Regions from separate parts of the Micromonospora sp. NPDC051543 genome, predicted to be linked through region 2. Evidence: riboswitches for the same ligand, from Rfam matches in the RefSeq annotation. Region 2 holds a riboswitch; the other holds the start of a gene.
The links. A riboswitch is a leader RNA that binds a small molecule or an ion and turns the genes downstream of it on or off. The one in region 2 is predicted to bind S-adenosylmethionine.
Positions count from the first base shown of each region.

Region 1 (4,408 bases), on a different contig from region 2:
GCCGAGGTGGCCTCGTCGAAGAGCATCACCTCGGGTCGCAGCGCCAGCGCCCGGGCGATCGCCACCCGCTGCTGCTGACCACCGGAGAGCTGCGAGGGCCGGGCTTCGGCCTTGCCGGCGAGCCCCACCAGCTCCAGCTGCGCGCGGGCGACCTGGACCGCCTCGTCCTGGCCGAGCTTGCGCAGTCGGCGCAGCGCCAGCGTGACGTTGCGCAGCACGCTCATGTGCGGGAAGAGGTTGAACTGCTGGAACACCATGCCGACCCGCTGGCGTAGCGCGTCCGGGTCGTCCCGCAGCACGCTGCGTCCGTCCAGCAGCACGTCGCCGCGGTCGGGTTCGATGAGGCGGTTGAGCGTACGCAGCAGGGTGGACTTGCCCGAACCGGACGGTCCGATCACGCAGGCCGTCGCGCCGCGGGGCACGGTCAGGTCGACGCCGCGCAGCACGCGGTTGGACCCGAAGGCGAGGTGGATGTCGCGCGCCTGCACGCTCACCGAGGTGGTGGTCATCGCCGGTCTCCCTGCGTCGTGGCGGGCAGCGCCGTGTCGTCGTCCTCGTCGTCCGGGGCGGTGGCCGGGCGACCGTCGCGCAGCCGCCGGTCGATCCAGTTGACGAGGTGTGTCAGCGGGACGGTCAACGCCAGGTAGAACAGGCCCGCCAGCAGCAGCGCGGATTCGTTCCCGGTGGTGGCCGCGTAGTCCTGCCCGATCCGGAACAACTCCCGCTGGCTGGCCACCAGGCCGAGGAAGTACACCAGGCTGGAGTCCTTGATCAGCGCGATGAGCTGGTTGACCCAGGCGGGCAGCACCCGCCGGATGCCCTGCGGGATGATCACCAGCCGCATCGCGTCGGTCCAGGAGAAGCCGAGCGCCCGGGCGCCCTCCAGTTGGGCGGCCTCCACCGACTGGATGCCGGAGCGGAAGATCTCCCCGATGTACGCGGCGGCGATCAGCGACAGCGCGAGGATGCCCAGCGGGTACGGGTCCGGCCCCCACACCCGCATCCCCAGCGGCGCCAACCCGACGCCGATCAGCAGGATCGTGGCCGCGGCCGGCAGCCCCCGGAACACGTCGGTGTAGACGCGCGCCGGCCAGCGTAGCCACCGACTGCGGGAGATGCCGGCCACGGCCAGCAGCAGACCGAACACCGTGCCGAGCAGGGCGGCGGAGACCGCCAGGATCAGCGTGTTGGGCAGCCCGACGGTCAGCATCTCGGGCAGCGCCTCGCGCATCGCGTCGACGTCGAAGAACGTCTCCCAGAGGGTGCTCAACGGATCCATCGTTCGCCTCTCCTACCGCCCTGCTCGCTCGTCACCGGGTCAGGACGCGGCCGACGCCGACGGCGCCGCGACCGTGCCGCTGCCCGGCTTGAAGTCCGCCGGGATCGGCCGGCCCGGGTAGTACTGGGCCTGCAACCGGCTCCAGGTGCCGTCGGCGATGACCTCGTCGAGGGCCTTGTTCAGCGCCTCGCGCAGCTTGTCGCTGCCCTTGGCGACGGCGTACGCGGTCGGTGCCGGGCTGAGCTGCTTGGCCGCCACGGTGATCTTGCCGTTGCTGTCGGCGGCGGACTTCTCGCCGATCTCGGCCGGTGCGATCCAGGCGTCGGCCGTGCCCGCCTTGAGCTGGTTGATCGCGCCGTTGTAGTCCGGCACGCGGACCGGGTCGAGCTGCTTGCCGGTGGCGTAGTCGTCCTGGACGGTGCCCTGCACCACCACGACACGCTCGCCGGTGAGCTGGTCGAACCCCTTGATCGGCGAGCCGGCCGGCACGTCCAGCCCGAAGTAGCCGAAGTCGTACCCGTTGCCGAAGTCGACGGTCTTCTTGCGCGCCTCGGTGATGGTGATCGAGGAGCTGCCGACGTCGAACTTGTGGTTGTTGACCTGGGAGAGCAGCGCGGAGAAGTCGGTGCCGACGAACTCCACCTTCAGGCCGAGCTTGCCGGCCACGGCGGTCAGCAGGTCGTTGTCGAAGCCGGTGAACTTGCCGTCCTTGAGGTACACGTTGGGCGGGGCGTCGGTAAGCGTGCCGGCCCGCAGCACACCCGGCTGCGCCAGACCGTACGGGTTCGGGCCGTCACCCCCCGAAGAGTCACCCCCGCCGCCGCAAGCACCCAGCAAACCAACGGTCAACAGAGAAACCCCAACAACAACAAATCGAGAAAAAGTACGCATAACTGACTCCAAAGGGATGCGTCGACCCCGTCGATCATGAAGTTGTTGCCACGACACGCCGGTCAGGCGGGCAACAACTTCATGATCGACGCAAAGGAGGGTCGAGAGGGTGGGGCGGGGTGGGGGCGGGGTGGGGGTGGGGCGGGGTGGGGGGTTAGCGCTTTAGGCGGCGGTACACGCCGCGCTGCGCATTCGCATCAGGTCCACGTGGAGGCGCCGGGTCAGGGCCGGCGTACGCCGGATGGCCGGTGCTGTGGGGCTGAGGATGTGCATACGGTCTCCCGGGTCTTGGTGCTGACCTGGGTGCCAGGCCACGCTTGCACCGACGTTCCGCCGGTGCCTGGTCTTCACCCGGGGCACCCCACCGCGGAGGAGGGTTGCCGGCCAGCGAGCCGGGGCTTCGCGCTGGCACTCATGACCTGCGCCGAGGCTAGCAGCAGGAACCGGTCGGTCGTCCAGCCGATATGACCACGCTCACCGGCCGCGACCCGCGCTCGGCGAGCCGGTCAACCGGCGTGCACGTGGGGTCGGCGCGTCTGGTCCGGCTCCTGACGGCGCAGGATCTCCCGCGTCACCGAGGCGATCTCGCCCTGCCCGAACGCCAGGTAACGCAGCACGTTGCGGGCCGGGCCGCCCTCGGTCCACTCGAAGTAGATGTGGGGGCGGCGCGTGCTGCGGTCGCGGATCTCCAGCAGCAGCGCGGCCAGCGCGTTGGGCACCGAGGAGCTGGCCAGGCTGAGCACCGGGAAACGGTCGTGCGCCACGCTGCCGCGTACCAGCAACCCCGTCTCGAAGTCCGACGGATCGGTGACCCGGACCTCGACGAAGATCACGTCGCTGTCGTCGGGGAAGTCGTTGTCCGCCATGGTCTGGGCCAGCTTGTCGCGGTACTCCGCGAGATCGCGGCGCTCCGGCTCGTGCGCGACCAGGCGGATGCGGCGTCCGGAGCGCTCGTCGATCATCGCGGTCGCCAGCTCGTCGAGCTCGACGTGGTCGACCCGCAGCTCGAACGCCCGCATCACCCGCGACAGCGCCGACACCAGGATCATCGCGCCGATGAAACAGGCGGCGATCTTCACGCCGTCCGGACGCTGCACCACGTTCGCCACGGTGGTGTAGACGAACACCACCGCGATGATCCCGAAAGCGACCGTGCGACCGCGCTGACGCCGCCGCCGCGCCGCGAGCGTCACGGCCGTCGCCGCCGAGGTGATCAACACCAGAACCCCGGTGGCGTACGCGCCGCCCTGCGCGTCGACGCTGGCGGAGAAAATGATCGTGATCAGGAATGCCACGCCGGTGAAGACCAGGACCAGCGGCCGGACCGCGCGGGCCCACGTCGGCGCCATGCCGTAGCGCGGCAGATACCGGGGTACGAGGTTGAGCAGCCCGGCCATCGCGGACGCCCCCGCGAACCAGAGGATCGCGATGGTGGAGAGGTCGTAGACGGTGCCGAACACACCGCCGAGATGCTGGTGGGCCAGGTAGGCCAGTGCCCGGCCGTTGGCGGCCCCGCCCGGCTTGAACGCCTCGGGCGGGATCAGCACCGTGGTGGTCACGCTGCTGGTGATCAGGAAGACGCTCATCGTCGCGGCGGCGGTGGTGAGCAGCCGCCGCGCGCCCCGGATGCGGCCCAGCGGCCGGTCCTCCGAGTCCTGCCGGTCTCCTCGGATGTGCGGCATCACCGCCACCCCGGTCTCGAAACCGGACAGGCCCAGCGCCAGCTTCGGGAACACGAGCAGGGACAGCGCGACCACCATCAGGGGATCCCCGTGTCCGGTGGTCAGGGCGTTCGTCCAGTCCCCGACCGCGCTCGGGTCGCTCACCACCCGCCACAGCGCGTCGGCGATCACCACCGCGTTCAGCGTCAGGTAGACCGCGACCAGGACGACGGCGATCCCGATGGCCTCGCCGAACCCCTTGAGGAACACCGCGCCGAGCAGCGCCACCAGCAGCAGCGTGACGGCGACCTCGTGACCCTTGAGGCCGCTGGGCAGGAACGGATTCTCGTCGAGGTGGGCGGTCGCGTCGGCCGCGGACAGGGTGATGGTGATGATGAAGTCGGTGGCCGCGAAGCCCAGCAGCACCAGCACGAACAGCTTGCCCGGCCAGTAGCTGAGCAGGCGTACGAGCATCGCGATCGAGCCCTCGCCGTGCGGGCTCTCCACCGCCACCCGCCGGTAGACGGGCAGCGCGCCCAGCAGCGTCACCAGCACCAGCACCAGGGTCGCCACCGGG
Region 1 is NZ_JBITDT010000008.1:170,373-174,780, reverse strand. It holds gene ACIA3K_RS16760 (amino acid ABC transporter ATP-binding protein) at 1-509, opposite strand, end outside; gene ACIA3K_RS16755 (amino acid ABC transporter permease) at 506-1,279, opposite strand; gene ACIA3K_RS16750 (ABC transporter substrate-binding protein) at 1,319-2,128, opposite strand; SAM riboswitch class IV at 2,479-2,590, opposite strand; gene ACIA3K_RS16745 (amino acid transporter) at 2,677-4,408, opposite strand, start outside.
Region 1: it holds a riboswitch for S-adenosylmethionine, as region 2 does, so the genes downstream of both, ACIA3K_RS16750 (ABC transporter substrate-binding protein) here and ACIA3K_RS08745 (aminotransferase class V-fold PLP-dependent enzyme) in region 2, are expected to answer to the same signal.

Region 2 (4,408 bases):
GGTTGGCGGCCGGCCTGGCGTACCTCGTCTCGCACAAGGTGCTCGGCAACCCGCAACCGGTCTTCGCGCCGATCTCCGCGGTCGGCACGCTGGCCGCGTCGGTGGGTCAGCGGTTCCGCCGGACCGTGGAGCTGATCGTCGGGGTGGGCGTCGGGGTGTTTGTCGGTGACCTGCTGATCTACTTCCTCGGCACCGGCGCGTGGCAGCTCGGCCTGGTGGTCACCGTGGCGATCCTGCTCACCATCTTCGCCGGGGCGAGCGTGGCCATCGTCATCCAGGCGGCGGCCACGGCGGTGCTGATCGTGACGCTGAGCCCGTCCACCCAGAACCTGGAGATCCCCCGCTTCGTCGACGCGTTCCTCGGCGGCGGCGTCGCGTTGCTGGTGACGGCGGTGCTGCTGCCGCTGAATCCGCTCCGGGTGATCAACCGGGCCGCCCGGCCGGCGCTGGACCTGCTCGCGGCGCAGCTCGACGCCACCGCCGACGGCCTGCGCTCCCGGGACCGCGCCACCATCCAGCGGGCGCTGGAACGGCTGCGCAACAACAAGGACGAGTTGGCCACCCTGAGCGAGGCGATCGAGGGCGCCAAGGAGACCGCCACCCTGTCGCCGGCCCGCTGGCACCGCCGCGACGAACTCGTCCACTACGCGGAGGCCGCCGACCCGATCGACCGGGCGATGCGCAACTCCGGCACCCTGATCCGCCGGTCCGTCACCCTGATCGAGGACGACGAGCCGGTGCCCGACCCCATGCCGGACGCGATCGGCCACCTCGCCGAGTCGGTCCGGCTGCTCAAACACGAGTTCGCGGCGGGGGAGGAGCCGCAGAAGGCGCGGGAGCGGTCGCTGCGGGCCGTCAGCGAGGCCGGCCGGGCGTACGGGGACGGGGTCGGCTTCTCCGGCAGCGTCGTGATCGCCCAGATCCGTACCACGGCCAGCGACCTGCTGGTGGCCTCCGGCATCGAGCAGGAGGAGGCGAACCGCTGCATCCGCACCTCCTTCGGGGACCAGGAGCGGCCGGTGGGTGAACCCGCCGAGCCGGGCGACGCGCCGAAGCCACCCACCGCCCCGCCGGTCGGCTGAGAACGCGCCTCAGGCCAGCTCGGCGAGCGCCGCGAGCAGCCGGTCCACCTGGGCGGCGGTGCTGCCCAGACCGATGCTGGCGCGCAGCGCCGTCGGTGGCAGATCCTTCCGGCCGGTACGGGTGGCGGCCTCGCCGAGCAGCCGCCGGGCCAGCGGGTGGGCGCAGAACAACCCGTCCCGTACGCCGATGTGGTGCTCGGCCGCGAGCCGGGCGGCCACCGTGGCCGAGTCCTGACCGGCGACCACGAACGACACGATGCCGACCCGGGGCGCGTCCGGGCCGAAGGTCCGCAACTCCACGACGTGCGGCAAAGCCGCGAGGCCGGCGCGGAGCCGGGCCAGCAACGCCTGCTCGCGGGCGGCGAGCGCGACCCGGTCGGCGTCGGTAAACGCCGTGCACACCGCCGCCAGCGCCACCGCGCCGAGCAGGTTCGGGGTGCCGCCCTCGTGCCGGGCCGGACCGGTCGCCCAGGTCACGTCGTGGGTGGCCGGCCCGACACGGCTGGTGGCCCCGCCGCCGGCCAGGTACGGCGGGGCCGCGTCCAGCCAGTCCGCCCGGCCGATGAGCACACCCGCGCCGAACGGGGCGTACAGCTTGTGGCCGGAGACCGCCAGGTAGTCCACGTCGAGCGCGCGCCTGTCCACCGTGGCGTGCGGGGCCAGCTGCGCCGCGTCGAGGACGATCCGGGCACCGTGCCGGTGGGCCACCCGGGCCAGCTCGGCGACCGGCCACAGCTCACCTGTCACGTTGCTCGCCCCGGTCACCGCGACCAGCACCGGCAGCGCGGGGTTGCTGTCGCGGCGCAGCTCGGTCAGCGCGGCGGCGAGGTCGCGTACCGCCCCGGCCGGGTTGGCGGGCACCGGCAGGCGTACCGAGCCGCGCGGCCAGGGCAGCAGGTTCGCGTGGTGCTCACCGGCGAAGGTGACCACCGTCGTGCCGGCCGGCAACGACCGGGCCAGCAGGTTGAGCGCGTCAGTGGTGTTGCGGGTGAAGACCACGTGGTCGTCCGCGCCCGCGCCGAAGAAGTCGCCGACCGTCTGCCGGGCCCGCTCGTAGGCCAGCGTGCAGCGCCGCGACAGCGCGCCCGCGCCCCGGTGCACGCTGGCGTACCAGGGCAGCAGTTCGGTGACCGCGTCGGCCGCGGCCCGTGCGCACGGCGCGGTGGCCGCGTAGTCGAGGTTGATCTCGCCGGGTACGCCGAGCACGTCGAGCGCCGCCGACGGCGGGGACGCGACGGCGGGCAGGCTGGGCAGCGAGGGTACGAGAGTGACGGACACGCCGAAACCTCCGGGGTCAGGGACCCCGGGTGTGGCATCGGGACGGGGTCCGCGCTTGCCCAGCACGCCGATCGGGCTGGGCCCGGTCATCACCCGGGGCACCCCACCGCGAACTCGACGAGGGTTGCCGGCCAGCAAGCCGGGGCTTGACGCTGGCGCTCGTGACCTGCCGGCAGCATAGCGGCTGTGGATGCGGCCGAACCAGCCGGCGGGGGATGGCTACGCTGACCGCATGGCCGACACCCCGCCCGGTGCACCCCTGCCGTCGCCGCCGCACCCGCCCGCGGCCCCGCCCGCCGGCACGTCACCCGGGATGCCGCCGCGCCGCTTCGGCTGGCTGCGGTTCCTGGTGCTGGCCGGGGTGGTGCTGCTCATCGCCGCGTGCGCGGTCTTCATGGTCATCCGCCTCGGTCAGTCGCTGGGCCTACAGGCGCTGCTGGTCGGGGTGGGCGCCGCGATCCTGCCGGTGCCGGTGCTGGTCGCCTGCTTCCTCTGGCTCGACCGGTACGAGCCGGAACCCCTGAAATACCTGATCTTCTGCTTCGCCTGGGGCGCGTTCGTCTCCACCGCCGCCTCGCTGAACGTGAACGAGTTCGCCGCCGGACGGTTCGCCGACTGGGGACTGCCGGACGCGCTGACCGCCGTGCTGGTGGCACCGTTCATCGAGGAGCTGACCAAGGCGCTCGGCCCGATCCTGCTGCTGGTGTTCCGCCGCCGGGAGTGGTCCGGGATCACCGACGGCCTGGTCTACTGCGGGCTCTCCGCGGTCGGCTTCGCCATGGTGGAGAACATCCTCTACCTGGGCGGGTACGGCTACGCGGCCGGCGCCGACCGGTACGGCCCGGCGACCGGCACCCAGCAGGTGATCGCCATCTTCATCGTGCGGATCCTCCTGTTCGGGTTCGCCCATCCCCTCTTCACCTCGATGACCGGCCTGGGTCTCGGCGTTGCCTCCCGCAGCGCCGACCGGCGGGTCCGGGTGCTCGCCCCGATCGCCGGCCTGCTGCTGGCGATGATGCTGCACGGCACCTGGAACCTGCTGCCCACGCTCACCCAGGCCACCGGCGAGGCGGTGATCATGCTGTACGGCTTCCTGGGCCTGATGGTGCCGGTGTTCTTCGGCGTCGTCGGGCTGGCCGTGTGGCTGCGCGCCTACGAAGGGCGGCTCACCGAGCGGACGCTGCCGGACTACGTACGCGCCGGCTGGTTGAGTCCGCCCGAGGTGGCCGCCCTGAGCAGCCTGGGCCGTCGGCACGCCGCCCGGAGCTGGGCACGCCGCGTCGGCGGCGACGCCGGTGCGCGTGCCATGCGTGGATATCAGCTCGCCGCGACCCGGCTGGCCCTGCTGCGGGACGGGACGCTGCGCGGTCTGGACCGCAAACCGGCCGACCAGGAGCGGACCGCCGTCGAGGAGCGGCAGCTCCTGGAGGCGATCAGCGCGTACCGGTCGTACTTCGTGGGCCGGGACCCGCAGGCCCCGGCCGGTGTCTGGGACGGTAGCCAGTACCACCTGCGCTTTCCGGACGGCACGCAGCGATCGGTGTCCGCGCCCGACGAGCCGGTGGTGCCCATCCCGGTGGTGCTCGCCCCGCCGCCCCCGGTCGGCTATCCGCCGGCCGGCTGGCACGGTCTGCGCCCCGCCGCGCCGTGGCCGCCCGGTAACGCCTGAGCGCGGGCGGGCGGCGGGTCAGGTCATCAGGGTGGTGAGGAAGTCGCCGAGTCCCTGGGCCATGGCCATCAACGCCGCCCCGATCCCCTTGAACAACTGCGCCGCGCCGTCCGGCCGGAACGCCATGAAGTAGATCAGGAACGCGACGCTGCCCCAGGTCAGCAGTTTCTTCACGAATACCGGCATCGTCCCTCCCCAGGGCCACGGTCGCCGGCTGGCTTCCCGTCGTACGGTCCGACAAACGGAGCGGTCGGGCCCGGGGCGGCTAAGGCCTGTTTCATAAGAACTGGCCGGCCTGCGGCGGGCCCAGACGACGACCGGCGGCGTTGCGGTTTCGTCCGGATACAACACCGGTATCCGGACGAAACCGCGCCTTGCC
Region 2 is NZ_JBITDT010000004.1:182,729-187,136, reverse strand. It holds gene ACIA3K_RS08750 (FUSC family protein) at 1-1,082, shown strand, start outside; gene ACIA3K_RS08745 (aminotransferase class V-fold PLP-dependent enzyme) at 1,092-2,327, opposite strand; SAM riboswitch class IV at 2,407-2,527, opposite strand; gene ACIA3K_RS08740 (PrsW family intramembrane metalloprotease) at 2,551-4,029, shown strand; gene ACIA3K_RS08735 (hypothetical protein) at 4,048-4,215, opposite strand.